3 regions of the Streptomyces sp. NBC_00210 genome follow, and region 1 is predicted to be linked to each of the others. Evidence: riboswitches for the same ligand, from Rfam matches in the RefSeq annotation. Region 1 holds a riboswitch; each other region holds the start of a gene.

Region 1 (6,609 bases):
CCGATGCCGTGTACGGACTCTTCGACCCCAACGGCACCGATCTGCTCGCCGCCGCCCGGCGGTACGGCCTGCGCGTCCCCGACGATCTGCTGCTCGTGTGCTGCAGCGAGTCGACCGTGTACGCCGCCACCGACCCGCCCATCACCACGCTCTCGCTCAAACCCCGCAGGATCGGCACGGCCGTCGTCCAGCTCCTCATCGACGCGATCGAGGGAATCGCCGAAGACCGGCCGGTCGAGCAGGTGATACCGACCGAACTGATCGTCCGGACGTCCTCACAGCGCCGCCCTCCGCGTACGACTGTCAGCGCTCCGCGATCCCCTTCACCGGACTAGGCCTGCCTAATCGGGACGAAACGACCGGCGAACCAGGGGTGCAAACGGATTCACCACCCCTGGTGCGTCACACAGCGCGGACCTCATTCCTATGATGGGCGGACGACACCGCGGACCACCCCGACCAGGCTGGGCCGAGAGGTGAACGGCGGCGCGACGGTGGTGGAGGGGTCGATGACTCAGGGGGCCGGTCAAGGACCCGTGGTGCGGACGGCAACATTGCGCGATTTCCGCGTTCCGCCGTACGCGCAGGTTCCCGTGCAGTCGCAGGTTCCGCCGCACGCCGACGTGGCTCAGGAACACGTAGCTCAGGAACACGCGGCTCAGGAACACGTAGCTCGGGAACAGACAGCTCAAGAACAGACAGCTCAGGAGCACGTGATGCCGCAGGACCAGGCACCGCCTGCTCGGACTCAGCCGTCGCAGCAGCCGCCGGAGTCCGCCCATCCCGGTAACGCCGTCCCGGAGGGGGAGGCCCCTGACGGCTACACCCCTACCGAGCGCGATCTCCCGGTGATCAACCTCGGCGGTCCCGGCGACACCGTCCAGGTCCAGGTCGACCCGGACGAGGCGCCCGCGCCCGACGGCCTCGGCCCGCTCTATGTGGTCGGTGACGTCCACGGCTACCTCGACGAACTCGTCGCGGCCCTCGGCGAACAGGGCCTCATCGATGCCGAGGGCAACTGGGCCGCCGGCCACGCCCGCCTCTGGTTCCTCGGCGACTTCACCGACCGCGGCCCCGACGGCATCGGCGTCATCGATCTCGTCATGCGGCTCTCCGCCGAGGCTGCGGCCGCCGGCGGTTACTGCAAGGCGCTGATGGGCAACCACGAGCTGCTGCTGCTCGGCGCCAAGCGGTTCGGCGACACCCCGGTCAACTCCGGCGCCGGCACCGCCACCTTCCAGGCCGCCTGGCTGCTCAACGGCGGCCAGAAGTCCGACATGGACCGGCTGCAGGAGGTCCACCTCCAGTGGATGGCGCGGCTGGACGCGGTGATCGAGGAGGACGAGCATCTGCTGATGCACTCCGACACGACCGCCTATCTGGAGTACGGCTCCAGCATCGAGGACGTGAACGACAACGTGCACGAGATCCTCACCCGCAATGACGCCGACGAGTGCTGGGACCTGTTCCGCAAGTTCACCAAGCGCTTCGCCTTCCGCGACGAGGCGGGGCCGGAGGCCGTACGTGAACTGCTCGGCGCCTACGGCGGCCGCCGCATCGTGCACGGCCACAGCCCGATTCCGTATCTCCTCGGCGAGGTCGGCACCGAGGACGGCGAGGACGGCGAGCGTCCGGTCGTCGAGGGCCCGCACGTGTACGCGGACGGGCTTGCGATCGCCATGGACGGTGGCGTGACCATGGCCGGAAAGCTCCTTGTCGTCCAACTTCCGCTGCCCAACTGAACCGAGCCCGGCAGGCGATTTACTGAAACCCCCTGTCACCCCGTGCCGTAACCGCTCTACCATCGGCTTATCCGTAGCAGGCTCTCCTCCGTTTCTGCCCAACTGCCCGATCGATGCGGGCGATCCGGCCCTACGGAGCATCGGGGGATGCACATGAACAGCGCTCCGCACCTGCTGACCGAGGACCGCGCCGAGTACGAGCGCATCCTCGACGACGCGCTGCGCAACGCCCATGACCGTCCGGATCTCGCTGCCGTGGGACAGCGACTGAACGCCGAACAACTACGCACGATGGCCCTCAACGCGACGGCACTGATCACCACCGCCGCCGCTGCCGAGTACGAGCACTACATAAAGATCCGCGAGGAGATGCGGGCGCCGACGGCCGCCGACTCCGTGCGCAACTCCGTGCTGGCCCCAGCCGGGGAGGACGAGGACTCCGAGCGCGGCGCGGGATTCACCGCCGTCATAGCCGTGCTGGCCCCCGTGCTCGCGGGGACGGCCGCGCTGATCTTCCTTCTGGTCGGCTACATACTGAAGATGCTCAGCCCCGCGCCGTCCTTCGCCGAGACCCTGGTCTCCGCGGGCTGGTTCTTCGGGGCTCTGACGGCTGTCGCCATTCTGTTCGCAGCGATCGCGCTGCTGCTGACGGCTCTGCGCAACGGCGCTACGCAGGTCCCGGCCGAGGAGTCGACGGGCGAGCTGCCCGACGAGGTGTCCCGTGCCAAGGAGGCCTGGCGGCACGCCCTGCTTGAGCGTGGACTCCTTCCCTTCCTGCGGGCCGCGCTGGCGGACCCCAGCGCCGACCCGACCTCGTCGGCTCCACCGCGCCATGTGAGCCGTATCCCGAAGGTCGGCTACAGCGGCCCGGACTACTCCAGCCCGAACGAGGGCTCGACGGCGGGACAGCGGCCCACTTTCACCAGCCCGGACTTCACCAGCCCGGACTTCGGCGGCCCCGAGCACCAGCCGGAGTGACCCCCGGCCGGCGCTCGGGGCCGAAGACCACTCCGCGCCGGGAGGTCACTCCCCAAGGTCAGTTGATCACCACTGAGCACTGGCCCCACCACCCGAGGGTCAGAGCTCTCCCACTACGTCGACGATGTCCAGGCGGTCCGCGCCTCCAACTTGGCCTGAGGACCACGGAGGCGCGGGCCGTCTGCACGTGAGCCTCAGTCCGCCAGCGGCAGATACACCCGGTTCCCCGCCTCGGCGAACTCCTTCGACTTCCGGAGCATCCCCTCAGCGACCTCCTCGGCCGTCGCTCCCGCAGCCGCAGTACCGCCAAACTGCTCTGTGATGCTTTGGCTAATCTTCATGCTGCAGAACTTCGGGCCGCACATCGAGCAGAAGTGCGCGGTCTTCGCCGGCTCGGCCGGCAGCGTCTCGTCGTGGAACTCCCGTGCCGTGTCCGGGTCGAGGGCCAGGTTGAACTGGTCCTCCCACCGGAACTCGAAGCGCGCGTCGGACAGCGCGTCGTCCCACTCCTGCGCGCCCGGGTGACCCTTGGCGAGGTCGGCGGCATGTGCCGCGATCTTGTAGGTGATGACGCCGGTCTTCACGTCGTCGCGGTTGGGCAGGCCCAGGTGCTCCTTGGGCGTCACGTAGCAGAGCATCGCCGTGCCCCACCAGGCGATCATGGCCGCCCCGATGCCGGAGGTGATGTGGTCATACGCCGGGGCCACGTCCGTGGTGAGCGGGCCGAGCGTATAGAAGGGGGCCTCCTCGCAGATCTCCTGCTGGAGGTCGATGTTCTCCTTGATCTTGTGCATCGGGACGTGACCGGGGCCTTCGATCATCGTCTGCACATTGAAACGCTTGGCGATCGTGTTGAGTTCCCCGAGCGTGCGCAACTCAGCGAACTGCGCCTCGTCGTTGGCGTCCGCGATCGAGCCGGGCCGCAGTCCGTCACCGAGGGAGTACGTCACGTCGTACGAGGCGAGGATCTCGCAGAGCTCCTCGAAGTTCTCGTACAGGAACGACTCCTTGTGGTGCGCCAGGCACCAGGCCGCCATGATCGAGCCGCCGCGCGAGACGATGCCGGTCTTGCGGTTGGCAGTCAGCGGGACGTACGGCAGCCGCACGCCCGCGTGGACCGTCATGTAGTCCACGCCCTGCTCGGCCTGCTCGATGACCGTGTCCTTGTAGATCTCCCAGGTCAGCTCCTCGGCCTTGCCGTCGACCTTCTCCAGCGCCTGGTAGAGCGGCACGGTGCCGATCGGCACGGGGGAGTTGCGCAGCACCCACTCGCGGGTGGTGTGGATGTTGCGGCCGGTGGAGAGGTCCATGACGGTGTCCGCGCCCCAGCGGGTCGCCCAGGTCATCTTCTCCACCTCCTCCTCGATGGAGGAGGTGACCGCGGAGTTGCCGATGTTGGCATTGACCTTCACCAGGAACCTCTTGCCGATGATCATCGGCTCGATCTCCGGGTGGTTGACGTTGGCGGGCAGGACCGCACGGCCTGCCGCGATCTCCTCACGTACGACCTCGGGGGCGACGTTCTCGCGGATCGCGACGTACTCCATCTCCGGCGTGATCTCGCCACGTCGGGCGTACGCGAGCTGCGTCACCGCCACTCCGGCGCGGCCCCGGCGGGGCTGCCGCGGGCGGCCGGGGAAGACCGCGTCGAGGTTGCGCAGACCGCCGCGCGGCGAGGTGTGCTTGATCCCGTCGTCCTCGGGGCGGACCGGTCGGCCCGCGTACTCCTCGGTGTCGCCGCGGCCGATGATCCAGTTCTCCCGCAGCGGCGCCAGACCGCGGCGGACGTCGGTCTCGACGCTCGGGTCGGTGTACGGACCGGACGTGTCGTACAGCGTCACGTCCTTGCCGTTGGTGAGGTGCACCTGGCGGACCGGCACCCGGAGGTCGGGGCGCGAGCCCTCGACGTACCCCTTGTGCCAGCCCGGCTTGCGCTCGTCCTGGCTGGTGGCAGGCGTGCGTGCATCCTGAACGGTCATGAGACCTACTCCCTACGCCGGCATTACCCGGTAACAGGTTCGGCGGTCGACGCAGCGGCTTCCGTACGTCTCGTACGGAGGTCAGCGCCCTCTCAGCCCGGTGCTCCGAGCTCCCGCGTGTGCAAAGGTGCCACCACGCTAGCGCCATTTCTGGCGTGCTGAACAGAGGGGTCCTCTCGTTCTTGCGATGATCGGTCGGTGACAACGCCGCCGACCTCATCGCCGCAGCAGCCCGAGTCCCATGGCCATTCCCACAGCCATGGGCCCGCCGCGCCCGTCTCGCTACACCTCCGCAAGGTCATTGCCGCGGTGCTGATTCCTTTCGCCGCCGCGGTCGTCGTGGGCCTGGTCGTGCTCTGGCCGGGCGGCGCCCCCGGCCATGAGCGCACGGGCGTCGGCTTCGACCGGCAGACCCAGCAGGGCAAGGTCACGCAGGTCGAGAAGGTCAACTGCAAGGACGTGAACGTCGCGGTCCCGCCGACCGGTGACACATCCACGCCCGAGGGACGTGAGGCGGTCAATTCCCAGAAGGGCAGCTGCAAGAAGGCGACGATCGAGGTCACCACCGGCAAGGACAAGGGCCGCACCTTCAGCGAGATCATCCAGCCCGACGCATCACGGCAGTTGAGCGAGGGCCAGGGCGTGGTGGTGGCGTACGCCCCCGACGCGCCCCGCGATCTGCAGTACTCCGTGACCGATGTGAACCGGAAGTTCCCGATTACGGTACTGGCCGGGATCTTCGCCCTCGCGGTGGTGGTGGTGGGACGGATGCGCGGCGTGATGGCTCTGATCGCGCTCGCGGCCTCCTTCGCCGTCCTGACGCTGTTCATCCTGCCCGCTATCCTGCAGGGCTCCAATCCACTGATCGTCGCGGTGGTCGGAGGCGGCGCGATCATGCTGATCGCGCTCTATTTGTGCCACGGTCTCAGCGCGCGCACCTCGGTCGCGGTCCTCGGCACACTGGTCTCGCTGCTGCTGACCGGACTGCTCGGCTCGCTCTTCATCGGCTGGGCGAGCCTGACCGGCAACACCGACGACAACACCGGCCTGATCCACGGCCTGTACCCGAACATCGACATGAGCGGTCTGCTGCTCGCCGGCGTCATCATCGGCTCGCTCGGCGTGCTCGACGACGTGACGGTGACCCAGACCTCGGCGGTGTGGGAACTGCACCAGGCGGACCCGGACATGGGCCCGCGAAGGCTCTACCGGGCCGGTATGCGGATCGGCCAGGACCACATCGCCTCCGTCGTCAACACGCTCGTACTGGCTTACGCGGGCGCGGCGTTGCCGCTGCTGCTGCTCTTCTCGATCGCGCAGAGCAGCGTGGGGACGGTGGCCAACAGTGAACTGGTGGCGGAGGAGATCGTACGGATGCTGGTGGGGTCGATCGGCCTGGTCGCCTCGGTGCCGGTGACCACCGCGCTCGCGGGGCTGGTGGTCTCCGCCGACCGGCCGGGGGCGTCTGCGAAGGCCGGCAGATCGCCGGTGCGGGGCGGCAGCGGCCGTCGCCGCAAGAGGTAGCCCACCGAGCACGCGATGTGGCACGGGACCAAGCAGACGGGCGGTGGGCTCAGCCGGCGTTCTCCTCGGCGAGGATGCGCCCCAGCGCATCTTCGAGACTGACCTCGAAGTCACCGAACGTACGCTCCTGCCCCAGTGGCACCAGCTTGTCGGTGCGGTCGAGGAAAGCCACGAGCGGCGCCACGCCCACCCGGAACCGCGCCCGGTCGCAACCGACCTGGAGCTGGATGACGACATCGGAAAGCCCCTCGGGCCCGGTCGGCGTGATGCGCACATCACCGTCCCCGCTCGGCCCGTTGATCCCGTCGAGCAGCAACTCCCGGCCGAAGGCCCAGGTCACCGGGGCGTCCCCGGGCAGATGGAAGGTCATCCGCACCGCGAACGGA
Region 2 (6,609 bases), 2.1 Mb from region 1:
TAGTAGGTGTCGTACATGCCGCCGTACTGGCCGTAGCTCTGGCTCTGGTCCTGTTGCTGCTGCGCCGCCGCATAGGCCTGGTCGCTGTAGACGCCGTACTGCCCGGTGTCGTCCGGGAGCGGCTGCGGCTCGTACACCGGCTCCGGCTCGTATCCGGACGCCGGCTCGGCCGCGCCGTGCTCGTAGGAGAGGTCCGAGACCTCGAGTGTTGGCTCGCGCAAAGCGGCCTCGTCCGGCCTGGCGCCGGACTTGCGACGGCGGCTCACGCCCGGACTGCCGCCGAGCGCCCAGCCGGTGGAGAAGCCCCGGCGGAACGAGAGCGTGACGTACGTCTGGCCGACCGCGAAGGCTATCGCGCCCAGCGCGATCACCACGACGGAGGGCAGCAGTACGCCGACGACCACGCCGAGGAATCCGGCGAACGCGAGCAGCCGCCAGCGCAGTCGCGCCTTGTACTGCAAGAGCACCTCGCCGAGCAGCCACAGCGCGACGATGCCGAACGCGGCGTAGAGGACCGTCCAGCCCATGCCCGCCCCTCTCCTTCGGTCACCGCCCGGGGTGGGGGCGGGTGCGACCGATCACGACTGCTCGTGCAGTCCGAGATTCTCGTAGATTTCGAGCGTCGCAGTGGAGTTGTTGAGCGTAATGAAATGCAGTCCGGGGACACCCTCGGAGAGCAAACGTGCGCAGAACTCCGTTGCGAACTCGATGCCAATGGAGCGTACAGCGGCGGGATCCTCCTTGACGGTGAGGATCCTCTCTTTCAGGTCCGGCGGGAACGAGGCATTGCTGAGCTGGGCAAAACGCTCGAGCTGCTTGACGCTGGTGACCGGCATGACCTCGGGGATGATCGGGGTCTCGCAGCCTGCCTCCGCGACCCGGTCGCGCAGCCGCAGATAGTCCTCCGGCTGGAAGAACATCTGCGTGATCGCGTAGTCGGCACCGGCGCGGCACTTATCCACGAAGTGCCGGGTGTCGGTGTCCCAGTCCTCCGAGCGCGGATGCATCTCGGGGAAGGCTGCGACGCCGACGCAGAAGTCACCGGACTCCTTGATCAGCTGGACGAGCTCGGCCGCGTACCGCACCCCGTCGGGGTGCTTGACCCACTCGCCCATCGGGTCGCCGGGCGGGTCGCCCCGGACGGCGAGGATGTTGCGGATCCCGGCGTCGGCGTACTGGCCGATCATGTTGCGCAGCTCGGCGATGGAGTGGTTCACCGCGGTGAGGTGTGCGACGGGGGTGAGGGTGGTGTCGGCGGCGATCTGCTCGGTGGCCTTGACGGTACCGGCGCGCGTCGAGCCGCCCGCGCCGTAGGTCACGGAGACGAAGTTCGGGGCGACGGCCTCGACCCTGCGGAGCGCGTTCCAGAGGTTCCGCTCGCCCTTCTCGGTCTTGGGCGCCCAGAACTCGAAAGAGTAGGAAGGTTTGCCGGTCGCAAGCAGCTCGCGCACTGTCCGTGCGCGATCCGTCCTGGTGGAAGCTGTTCCGAGGGCCATAACTGCAGGTTATCCAGGGCTCGACGGTCACCCAACCAGAACCAGGGAATATGTCCGTATTGTCTGCCTAATGTCCACCCCTCGGACAGTTATGCGCTTCCCGTTGTCCACCGCGCCCCCTTCACGCGCCGCCTATGCGTCTCATGCGCCATCTATGCGTCGCGCTCCCTGACGCGCTTGGCCAAAGACGCGGACGCCGCCGCGGGGTCGTCGGCCTCGGTGATGGCCCGTACGACGACGATCCTGCGCGCGCCCGCGTCCAGCACCTCCTCGAGGTTGCCCGCGTCGATCCCGCCGATCGCGAACCACGGCCGGTCGGTCTCCAGCCCTGCCGCATACCGCACAAGGCCGAGTCCCGGGGCGTACCGCCCGGGCTTGGTCGGGGTGGGCCAGCACGGTCCGGTGCAGAAGTAGTCCACGCCGGGCTCGGCGACGGCCGCATCCACTTCGGACTCCGCGTGCGTCGAGCGGCCGGTCAGCACCTGGTCGCCGAGGATCGCGCGGGCGGCCGGGACCGGCAGATCGCCCTGGCCCAGATGCAGCACGTCGGAGCCGATGGCGTGGGCCACGTCCGCGCGGTCGTTCACGGCGAGCAGCTTGCCGTGCCGGCGGCAGGCGTCCGCGAAGACCTGGAGGTGCTCGAGCTCCTCGGCCGCTTCCATGCCCTTGTCGCGCAGCTGCACGATGTCGACCCCGGAGGCGAGCACGGCGTCGAGGAACTCCGCGAGGTCACCCTGCTTCTTCCGGGCGTCCGTGCAGAGATAGAGCCGGGCGTCGGACAGCAGCTCACGAGCCGTGGGCATGGGTGTTTCCCCCCGTTGGGTGGGCGGTGTGCGGGCAGGGACGCTCGGCCCCCGTCCCGCACACCGCGTGGTGTTGTCTTCAGGACCCCGTGACGCCAGGACGTGGCATCACGAAGTCCGGATGTCAGACGGCGAGCGCCTGGGCACGGCGCTTCACCTCCGTGCCGCGATTCTCGCTGAGCGCCTGCGCGGGCGTGCCCGGCAGGGTCGGGTCGGGAGTGAAGAGCCACTCCAGCATCTCTTCGTCGGTGAAGCCGTCGTCCTTCAGGAGCGTCAGGGTCCCGGCGAGACCCTTGACCACCTTGTTGCCGTCGATGAAGGCGGCAGGCACCTGAAGCGCCCGGTTCTCACCGCGGCGCACGGCGATCAGCTGGCCCTCCTTGACCAGCTGCCGTACGCGTGTCACCTCGACATCGAGCATTTCCGCGATGTCGGGAAGGTGGAGCCAGGCGGGGACGAGAGCATCGATTTTTGCGTCAATCTCGGTCACAGGACAAGCGTGCCATCCCGGACTGACAGTCGGTAGCCGGACCCCTCGTGCGGCAGCTCGCTGCCCCCTAGACAGCCGCCGCCTTCAGAGGGACGGACAGGTCTGCCGCGAGGTCCGGATCCAGCCGCGCGCCGGACAGGATGAGCTTGCGCCCCTGCGCCAGGTCACGGGCCCTGCCCACGGCGAGCAGCGCGACCAGCGCACCCTCGCGCAGCCAGAGCACCGACCAGGAGGCGTCGGCCGGATCACCCCGCCACACCATGGTGTCGGCGGCGGTGTGATGGCCCGCGTACTGCACAAAGCGGCCGAACTGCTCGGACCAGAAATACGGCACCGGGTCATAGACCTGCGGGGCCTCGCCCACGACGTTGGCGGCCACCGTGCGCGGCCCCTGCAGGGCGTTGTCCCAGTGGTGCACGAGCAGCCGCTCGCCGTAGCGGGCGGACGGGAAGGAGGCGCAGTCCCCCACCGCGTACACGTCGGGCAGCGAGGTGCGCAGATACTCGTCCGCGGTGATTGCTCCGTCCGGGCCGAGCCCGATGCCGGAGCCCGCGAGCCAGCCGGTGGCGGGGCGCGCGCCGATGCCCACGACCACCGCCCCGGCCGGGAGCAGGCGGCCGTCCGCCAGGATCACCGTGCCCGGCTCGATGTCGGCCACGCGCGCGTGGGTGATCAGTTCGGCGCCGTACTCCGCGTACCAGTGGGCCATCGGGGCGGTGATCTCGGCAGGCAGGGCGCCCGCGAGGGGGCGGTCGGCGGCCTCGACGACGATCACGGCGCAGCCCGCCTCCCGGGCCGCCGTCGCGAACTCCGCGCCGATCCAGCCTGCGCCGACGACCACGACGTCGTGCTGCTGCGCGAGTACGGGGCGCAGCCGCTCGGCGTCGTCGAGGGTGCGCAGCAGATGGACGCCGGGGACGCCTTCGGTGCCGGGCAGGGTGATCGGCTCGGCACCGCTGGCGATGACCAGGACGTCGTACGGGACGGGCCCCGCCTCGGTGTCCAGTTCATGCGCGGCCGGGCGCACGCCGGTCACCTCGCAGCCCAGCCGCAGTTCGATGTCGAGCGCCTCGAAGTCGACCTCGAAGGCCGACCCCTCCGCCTTGCCGAGCAGGATCGCCTTGGAGAGCGGCGGTCTGTCGTACGGCTGGTGGGGCTCGGCGCCGATCAGGGTGACCGGTCCGGTGAAGCCCTGCTCGCGCAGCGCCACCGCGGTCTGCACGCCGGCCATTCCCGCGCCGACGACGACCACGCGGCGCCCGCCCTGTGCTGTCTGCTGCTGCTCGCTCACCCTGCAACCTTAACGATCTGACGACCCGTCAGGAAGTCGGGATCCGCGACGCCGCTCACCCCGCACTCCCTTACTGCGAGCTGATGGCTGGGGTTAGGGTGGCGACCGTAAGGCACTCGCGGGAGCCCGGACGCACCGGGCTGAGAGGGAGGCTGGCGGCCTCCGACCGTACGAACCTGATCCGGGTCATGCCGGCGAAGGGAGGGGCTGGACGCCCATGTCGCGTATTTCCGAAACGCGCACTTCAGACGTCCTCGTCATCGGGGGCGGAATCATCGGCCTGGTCACGGCCTGGCGCGCGGCACAGCGCGGACTGCGGGTCGCCGTCGCCGATCCGGAGCCGGGCGGCGGCGCCGCGCAGGTCGCCGCGGGCATGCTCGCCGCCGTCACCGAGCTGCACTACGGCGAGCAGCTGCTGCTCGGTCTCAATCTGGAGTCCGCCAGACGCTATCCCGCATTCGTCGCCGAGCTGGCGGAGGCGAGCGGGCAGCGCCTCGGGTACCGCGCCTGCGGGACACTCGCCGTCGCGCTGGATGCCGACGACCGCGCGCATCTGCGTGAACTGCACACCCTGCAACGCCAGTCCGGCCTTCAGTCGGAGTGGCTGACGGGCCGCGAATGCAGACGTCTCGAGCCGATGCTCGCACCCGGCGTACGCGGGGGCCTGCGGGTGGACGGCGATCACCAGATCGATCCGCGCCGACTGGCGGCCGCGCTGCTCACCGCCTGCGAACGGGCCGGGGTGATCTTCCACCGCGGCTGGGCGGAGCGGCTCTCCGTGGTACGGGACCGGGCGGCCGGGGCCGTACTGACCGACGGCGACGAGCTCACCGCGGATCAGGTCGTCCTGGCGGGCGGCAGCCTGAGCGGCAGGCTCGGCGGCTTGCCGGCGGACGTACTGCCTCCCGTGCGGCCGGTGAAGGGCCAGGTCCTGCGGCTGACCGTGCCCCCCGCGTACGCGCCCTTCCTCTCCCGGACCGTGCGGGCCGTGGTGCGCGGCAGCAATGTCTATCTGGTGCCGCGCGAGAACGGCGAGCTGGTCGTCGGCGCGACCAGCGAGGAGCTCGGCTGGGACACCACGGTCACCGCGGGCGGCGTGTACGAGCTGCTGCGCGACGCGCACGAGCTGGTGCCCGGCATCACCGAGCTGCCGCTCACCGAGACCCGCGCGGGGCTGCGCCCCGCCTCCCCCGACAACGCCCCGCTGCTGGGTCCGACCGCGCTGCCCGGTCTGCATCTGGCCACCGGGCACTACCGCAACGGGGTGCTGCTGACCCCCGTCACCGGCGATGTGCTGGCCGAGCTGCTGGTCACCGGCGCGCTGCCGGACGAGGCCCGCGCCTTCACGCCGCGCCGTTTCTCTCCCGTACCTCTGGAGCAGCCCGCATGAACGTCTCCGTCAACGGCGAGGCCCGCGAGCTCACCGCCGGAACCACCCTGGACACCCTGGTCACGGCCCTCACCGCCGCTCCCGCCGGGGTCGCCGCCGCCGTCAACGAAGCGGTCGTCCCGCGCAGCGAGTGGTCGGGCACGCTGCTCGGCGACGGCGACCGCGTCGAGGTCCTCACCGCAGTGCAGGGAGGCTGATCAACCATGGCCGACGACCGTCTCACCATCGGTGACACCGTCCTCAACTCCCGCCTGATCATGGGTACGGGCGGGGCACCGAGCCTCGACGTGCTCGAACGCTCCCTCGTGGCGAGCGGCACCGAGCTCACCACCGTCGCGATGCGCCGCCTCGACCCGACTGTCCAGGGCTCCGTGCTGTCCGTCCTGGAGAAGCTGAACATCCGGGTCCTGCCCAATACGGCGGGCTGCTTCACCGCGGGCGAGGCCGTGCTGACCGCCCGCCTCGCGCGCGAGGCGCTCGGCACGGACTGGATCAAGCTGGAGGTCGTCGCGGACGAACGGACCCTGCTGCCCGATCCGATCGAGCTGCTCGACGCGGCCGAGACGCTGGTCGACGACGGCTTCACGGTGCTGCCGTACACCAATGACGATCCGGTGCTGGCGCGGAAGCTTCAGGACGTGGGGTGTGCGGCGATCATGCCGTTGGGCTCGCCGATCGGCTCCGGTCTGGGTATCCGCAATCCGCACAACTTCCAGCTGATCGTCGAACACGCGCGCGTGCCGGTCGTGCTGGACGCGGGAGCGGGCACCGCGTCGGACGCGGCGCTGGCGATGGAGCTGGGCTGCGCGGCGGTGATGCTGGCGTCGGCGGTGACCCGGGCGCAGGAACCGGTGCTGATGGCGGAGGCGATGCGGCACGCGGTGGAGGCGGGCCGCCTCGCGTACCGGGCGGGCCGCATTCCGCGCCGCCACTTCGCGGAGGCGTCCTCGCCGCACGAGGGCCGCGCGGCCCTGGACCCGGAACGCCCGGCGTTCTGACCGCTGCGGCCGTTTCCGTAACCGGGGCTCCGCCCAGGACCCCCACGCGTCAAAACGCCGGACGGGCTGAACTTTCAGCCCCGCCGGCGTTTGAGGCGCTGAGGGTCCCCCCACGCCCGCAGGGCGTAGGGGGCGGGTCCG
Region 3 (6,609 bases), 1.9 Mb from region 1:
GTCGAGACCGAGCGCCGCGTCGCCGAGGAGACCACGCGCGCCGAGGGCAAGCCCGAGGCCGCCCTCCCGAAGATCGTCGAGGGGCGTGTCAACGGCTTCTTCAAGGAGGCCACGCTCCTTGGCCAGCCGTACGCGCTCGACAACAAGAAGTCCGTCCAGCAGATCCTGGACGAGGCCGGTGTCAGCCTGAAGCGCTTCGCGCGCATCAAGGTCGGCATCTGAGCCGGTACGCGATCGACGCCGGAGCCCGCTAGGGTTCCTTACGCAGTCGCCGGTCGCGCTCGCACCGGACGACCGCAGATCTGACGAGGAGGCCATTGCCGACAGGGACAACAAACACCCCACGGCAATGGCCTTCTTCGTATGTGCACGAGGAGATCCCCATGAACAAGGGCGCGGACGCCAATCAGGCTGCCGACGACAAGAGCGACCACGACGCCAAGAACGCCGGGCGCTTCATGCTGAAGCTGTCCGGTGAGGCCTTCGCCGGCGGCGGCGGCCTCGGCGTCGACCCCGACGTCGTACACGCCATCGCGCGCGAGATCGCCGCGGTGGTCCGCGACGGCGCTCAGATCGCGGTCGTCATCGGCGGCGGCAACTTCTTCCGCGGGGCCGAGCTCCAGCAGCGCGGGATGGACCGGGCCCGCTCGGACTACATGGGCATGCTCGGTACGGTGATGAACTGCCTCGCCCTCCAGGACTTCCTGGAGAAGGAAGGCATCGACTCCCGCGTCCAGACCGCCATCACGATGGGGCAGGTCGCGGAGCCGTACATCCCGCTGCGTGCGGTACGGCACCTGGAGAAGGGCCGGGTCGTCATCTTCGGCGCCGGTATGGGGATGCCGTACTTCTCCACCGACACCACCGCGGCGCAGCGCGCCCTGGAGATCGACGCCGAGGCCCTGCTGATGGGCAAGAACGGCGTCGACGGGGTCTACGACTCCGACCCCAAGACCAACCCGGACGCGGTGAAGTTCGACGCGCTGGAGTACGGCGAGGTGCTCTCCCGCAACCTCAAGGTCGCCGACGCCACCGCCATCACGCTCTGCCGCGACAACGCTCTTCCGATCCTCGTCTTCGAACTGCTCACCGAGGGCAATATCGCTCGGGCCGTCAAGGGTGAGAAGATCGGCACGCTCGTGAGCGACCAGGGCACCAGGGCCTGACCCGGGGGTCGTCCCTCGAGGGATGGACAAAGTCCTGCCGGTCGGACACCGTGCAGGGAAGACGCGACGCAGGTTCCGCCGGCCCAGTCGAACGCCGGGCCTACTCAAGACACGCAGGAGCAAGTGGTGATCGAAGAGACCCTCCTCGAGGCCGAGGAGAAGATGGAGAAGGCCGTCCTGGTCGCCAAGGATGACTTCGCCGCGATCCGCACCGGACGTGCGCACCCGGCGATGTTCAACAAGATCGTGGCGGACTACTACGGTGCGCTGACCCCGATCAACCAGCTGGCCTCGTTCTCGGTACCCGAGGCGCGGATGGCCGTGGTGACACCGTTCGACAAGAGCGCGCTGCGCAATATCGAGCAGGCGATCCGTGACTCCGACCTCGGCGTCAACCCGAGCAACGACGGCAATATCATCCGGGTGGTCTTCCCGGAGCTGACGCAGGACCGCCGCAAGGAGTTCATCAAGGTCGCCAAGACCAAGGCCGAGGACTCCAAGATCTCGATCCGCTCCGTGCGCCGCAAGGCCAAGGAGACGATCGACAAGTTCATCAAGGACGGCGAGGTCGGCGAGGACGAGGGCCGCCGCGCCGAGAAGGAGCTCGACGACACCACCGCGAAGTACGTCTCGCAGGTGGACGAGCTGCTCAAGCACAAGGAAGCCGAGCTGCTCGAGGTCTGATGAACGACTCTTCCTGGGGGGCCCCGCCGAGAGCCGGTTACTGGGGGCCGCCCGACCAGGGGCCTGCCCCGGCGGGTCCCGCATACGATGAGCATGACGCACAGCAGACTCGGCCCATGCCCATCGTGCCGGACTTTCCCGACGCAGGTAGAGACGCCGAAGACCGTAACGACCGCGACCAGAGCAGCGATCGCGACCGGGGGGCCGCTCGGCTGAGTGGCCCCCTGTTCCGCGACGAGATTCCGCAGGAGCCCATGCCCACCCCGCCGCCGGCGTCCGAGCCGCCGCAGAAGAAGCGGGCGGGCCGTGATCTGCGCGCGGCCATAGGGGTCGGCGTCGGGCTCGGCGTGGTGATCGTGGCGTCCCTCTTCGTCGTCAAGGCCGTGTTCGTCGGCGTGATAGCGGTCGCCGTCGTGGTCGGCCTGTGGGAACTCACCTCGCGGCTCGAGGAGCGCAAACAGATCAAGGCCCCGCTGGTGCCGCTCGCGGTCGGCGGCGCGGCGATGGTGGTGGCCGGGTATGTGCGCGGTGCGGACGGCGCCTGGGTCGCAATGGCGCTCACGGCGCTCGCGGTGCTGGTCTGGCGGATGACGGAGCCCCCCGAGGGCTATCTCAAGGACGTCACGGCGGGCGTCTTCGCCGCGTTCTACGTTCCCTTCCTGGCGACGTTCGTCGCGATGATGCTCACCGCGGACGACGGGCCGCAGCGGGTGCTCACCTTCCTGGTGCTGACGGTGGTCAGTGACACGGGTGCGTACGCCGTCGGCTGGCGCTTCGGGAAGCACAAGCTGGCTCCGCGCATCAGTCCGGGGAAGACCAGGGAGGGTCTGCTCGGCGCCGTGGCGTTCGCGATGGTGGCGGGCGCGCTGTGCATGCAGTTCGTCATCGACGACGGCACCTGGTGGCAGGGCCTGCTGCTCGGCCTCGCGGTCGCGGTCAGCGCCACACTGGGCGACTTGGGCGAGTCGATGATCAAGCGGGACCTGGGCATCAAGGACATGGGCACGCTGCTGCCGGGGCATGGCGGCATCATGGACCGGCTGGACTCGCTGCTGCCCACGGCTCCGGTCGTATGGCTGCTGATGGTGATCTTCGTAGGCGGCGGCTGACCTGCGCGTTTATGCGTCAGGGGCTGGTTGTCCACAGGGCGGCCGGCCCCTCTTCGTATCTCTGCGACACTGGTAGGACCATGCCCAAGCCCGGAGAACTCACTTTCGTCGCGCCCCGCGGAGCCAAAAAGCCGCCGCGGCACCTCGCCGACCTCACACCCGCCGAGCGCAAGGACGCCGTCGCCGCGATCGGCGAGAAGCCGTTCCGCGCCAAGCAGCTCTCGCAGCACTACTTCGCGCGGTACGCCCACGACCCCGCCCAGTGGACCGACATCCCCGCCACCGCGCGCGAGAAGCTCGCCACTGAGCTGCTGCCCGATCTGATGTCCGTCGTACGGCACATCTCGTGCGACGACGACACCACCCGCAAGACCCTGTGGCGCCTGCACGACGGCACCCTCGTCGAGTCCGTGCTGATGCGTTACCCGGACCGGGTGACCATGTGCATCTCGTCGCAGGCCGGCTGCGGGATGAACTGTCCCTTCTGTGCCACCGGGCAGGCCGGGCTCGACCGCAATCTTTCGACCGCCGAGATTGTGCACCAGATCGTCGACGGCATGCGCGCCCTGCGCGACGGCGAGGTTCCGGGAGGCCCCGCGCGGCTGTCCAACATCGTCTTCATGGGCATGGGCGAGCCGCTCGCCAACTACAAGCGGGTCGTCGGCGCGGTCCGCCGGCTCACCGACCCCGAGCCCGACGGCCTCGGGCTCTCGCAGCGCGGGATCACCGTCTCCACCGTCGGCCTCGTGCCCGCGATGCTGCGCTTCGCCGACGAGGGCTTCAAATGCCGTCTCGCCGTCTCGCTGCACGCGCCGGACGACGAGCTGCGCGACACCCTGGTCCCGGTCAACACGCGCTGGAAGGTGCGGGAGGTGCTGGACGCCGCCTGGGAGTACGCGGAGAAGTCGGGCCGCCGTGTCTCCATCGAGTACGCGCTGATCAGGGATATCAACGATCAGGCATGGCGGGGCGATCTGCTGGGACGCATGCTCAAGGGCAGGCGGGTCCATGTGAACCTGATCCCGCTCAACCCGACGCCCGGTTCGAAGTGGACGGCATCCCGTCCCGAGGACGAGAAGGCGTTCGTGGAGGCCATCGCGGCCCACGGTGTGCCCGTGACCGTACGGGACACCCGTGGCCAGGAGATCGACGGAGCGTGCGGACAGCTGGCCGCCTCCGAGCGCTGACCTTGTAACCTGGCCTCGAAACATCTGCATATTCCGACAGGGGAGCGCCACAGCGCTGAGAGTGCGGTGCCAGTCACACCGCAGACCCTCTGAACCTTGCCCAGGTCATTCTGGGTAGGAAGTTCGGTCGTTACTCAAGCTGTTGCGCCCTGCCCGGATCCTGCCTCAGGACCGGGCAGGGCCGCGTCTCTTCCTGGTCATCTCCAGGAGGAATCTCAGTGAGCACCACCAAGAAGATCACGGTCACGGCGCTCGCCGCGGCCCTGGGCGTCAGTACGCTCGCGGCCTGCGGCAGCGAGCAGCCCAAGGGCTCCGCGTCCGACCGCCCGAAGCAGAAGACCGTGACGCTGGTCAGTCATGACTCGTTCGTCGCCTCCGCGTCCGTGCTGAAGCAGTTCACCAAGGAGACCGGCTACACGGTCAAGGTCCTCAAGAGCGGTGACGCGGGCGCCGCCCTGAACAAGGAGATCCTCACCAAGGGCTCTCCGCAGGGCGATGTCTTCTTCGGCGTCGACAACACCCTGCTCTCGCGCGCCCTCGACAACGGCTTGTTCACGCCCTACGAGGCCAAGGGCCTGGCCCAGGTGCCCGACGAGGTGCAGCTCGACAAGGACAAGCACCGCGTTACGCCTGTCGACACCGGCGACATCTGCGTCAACTACGACAAGAAGTACTTCGCGGACAAGAAGCTGGCCCCGCCGCAGTCCTTCGACGACCTGATCAAGCCCGAGTACAAGAACCTGCTGGTCACGGAGAATGTCGCGACCTCCTCGCCCGGTCTCGGCTTCCTGCTCGGCTCGGTCGGCAAGTACGGCGAGGACGGCTGGCAGGACTACTGGAAGAAGCTGAAGGCCAACGGCGTCAAGGTCGTCGACGGCTGGGAGCAGGCGTACAACGAGGAGTTCTCCGGCTCGGCGGGCGGCAAGAAGGCCAAGGCGGACCGGCCGCTGGTCGTCTCGTACGCATCCAGCCCGCCCGCCGAGGTGCTCTTCGCCAAGCCGCAGCCGGCCCAGGCGCCCACCGGCGTCTCGACCGGAACCTGCTTCCGCCAGACAGAGTTCGCCGGTCTCCTCAAGGGCGCCAAGAACGAGGAGGGCGGCAAGGCACTCCTGGACTTCCTGATCTCCAAGCAGTTCCAGGAGGACATGCCGCTCAACATGTTCGTCAACCCGGTGGTGAAGGGGGCGAAGGTGCCCGAGCTGTTCACCAAGTTCGGCGCGGTCGTCGACAAGCCGGAGACCGTCGCTCCCGACAAGATCGCCAAGAACCGTGAGCAGTGGGTCCAGTCATGGTCCTCGCTCGTAGTGAAGTAACGAAGTCCGTCCGCGGGAGCGCGCCGGGCGCGCTCCGCGGGAACGCGGCGCGGCTCGGGCTGATGGTCGTGCCCGTCGCGTTCTTCGCGGTCTTCTTCGCCTATCCCGTCAGCGCGATCGTCGGCCGCGGCCTCCAGATCGACGGAGTGTGGCAGTTCGGGCGGATCGGCGAGGTGATAGGCCGCGCCGACATCCAGCACGTGCTGTGGTTCACCACCTGGCAGGCGCTCGCCTCGACGGCGATCACCATGGTGATCGCGCTGCCCGGCGCGTATGTCTTCGCCCGCCTCGACTTTCCCTTCAAGCGGCTGCTGCGCGCGGTGGTCACCGTTCCGTTCGTGCTGCCGACCGTCGTCGTCGGCACGGCGTTCCTGGCGCTCCTCGGACGCGGCGGGCTGCTCGACGAGCTGTGGGGCATCAGGCTCGACACCACGGTGTGGGCGATTCTGCTCGCGCACGTCTTCTTCAACTACGCAGTGGTCGTACGGACCGTGGGCGGTCTGTGGTCGCAGCTCGACCCGCGGCAGGAGGAGGCCGCCCGGGTGCTCGGAGCCGGGCGCTTCGCCGCCTGGCGAAGGGTGACGCTGCCGGCGCTCGGGCCCGCCGTCGCCGCTGCCGCGCTGATGGTCTTCCTCTTCACCTTCACCTCCTTCGGCGTCGTACAGATCCTCGGCGGGCCGACCTTCGCCACGCTCGAGGTGGAGATCTACCGTCAGACCGCCCAACTGCTGGATCTGTCCACGGCGGCCGTGCTCTCCCTGCTGCAGTTCGCCGCGGTCGGAGCCATCCTCGCCGTGCACGCGTGGACGGTGCGGCGGCGGGAGAGCGCGCTGAAGCTGGTGGACCCGGCGGGGACCGCGCGGCGGCCGCGGGGCGCGGGCCAGTGGGCGCTGCTCGGCGGGGTACTCGCCACGATCCTGCTGCTGGTGCTCGTACCGCTCGGCGTCCTGGTCGAGCGCTCGCTCGACGGGCCCGGCGGCTACGGCTTCGGCTACTTCCGGGCGCTCACTTCCAGTGATGCGAGCGGCGGCACGTTCCTCGTACCGCCCATCGAGGCCGTGGCGAACTCGCTGGAGTACGCACTGGTCGCGACCGGCATCGCGCTGGCCGTCGGCGGACTCGCCGCGGCCGCGCTCACGCGGAAGGCCGG

The links. Region 1 has a riboswitch for thiamine pyrophosphate ahead of thiC (phosphomethylpyrimidine synthase ThiC). Riboswitches for the same ligand answer to the same signal wherever they lie in the genome.
Region 2: linked by a shared signal. The riboswitch ahead of thiO (glycine oxidase ThiO) and the one ahead of thiC (phosphomethylpyrimidine synthase ThiC) in region 1 are both predicted to bind thiamine pyrophosphate.
Region 3: linked by a shared signal. The riboswitch ahead of OG729_RS10975 (thiamine ABC transporter substrate binding subunit) and the one ahead of thiC (phosphomethylpyrimidine synthase ThiC) in region 1 are both predicted to bind thiamine pyrophosphate.

The regions. Positions count from the first base shown of each region.
Region 1 covers NZ_CP108120.1:4,383,968-4,390,576, reverse strand. Annotated here, with positions in the region: gene OG729_RS19870 (LacI family DNA-binding transcriptional regulator) at 1-335, shown strand, start outside; gene OG729_RS19865 (metallophosphoesterase) at 510-1,742, shown strand; gene OG729_RS19860 (hypothetical protein) at 1,890-2,720, shown strand; gene thiC (phosphomethylpyrimidine synthase ThiC) at 2,915-4,699, opposite strand; TPP riboswitch at 4,692-4,826, opposite strand; gene OG729_RS19850 (YibE/F family protein) at 4,898-6,223, shown strand; gene OG729_RS19845 (SsgA family sporulation/cell division regulator) at 6,273-6,609, opposite strand, start outside.
Region 2 covers NZ_CP108120.1:6,463,805-6,470,413, reverse strand. Annotated here, with positions in the region: gene OG729_RS29230 (hypothetical protein) at 1-527, opposite strand, end outside; gene metF (methylenetetrahydrofolate reductase [NAD(P)H]) at 579-1,496, opposite strand; gene thiE (thiamine phosphate synthase) at 1,649-2,299, opposite strand; gene OG729_RS29215 (Rv2175c family DNA-binding protein) at 2,424-2,789, opposite strand; gene OG729_RS29210 (NAD(P)/FAD-dependent oxidoreductase) at 2,857-4,080, opposite strand; TPP riboswitch at 4,189-4,300, shown strand; gene thiO (glycine oxidase ThiO) at 4,298-5,470, shown strand; gene thiS (sulfur carrier protein ThiS) at 5,467-5,667, shown strand; gene OG729_RS29195 (thiazole synthase) at 5,674-6,468, shown strand.
Region 3 covers NZ_CP108120.1:2,464,011-2,470,619, reverse strand. Annotated here, with positions in the region: gene tsf (translation elongation factor Ts) at 1-222, shown strand, start outside; gene pyrH (UMP kinase) at 384-1,166, shown strand; gene frr (ribosome recycling factor) at 1,293-1,850, shown strand; gene OG729_RS10985 (phosphatidate cytidylyltransferase) at 1,850-2,959, shown strand; gene rlmN (23S rRNA (adenine(2503)-C(2))-methyltransferase RlmN) at 3,040-4,146, shown strand; TPP riboswitch at 4,175-4,285, shown strand; gene OG729_RS10975 (thiamine ABC transporter substrate binding subunit) at 4,365-5,459, shown strand; gene OG729_RS10970 (ABC transporter permease) at 5,522-6,609, shown strand, end outside.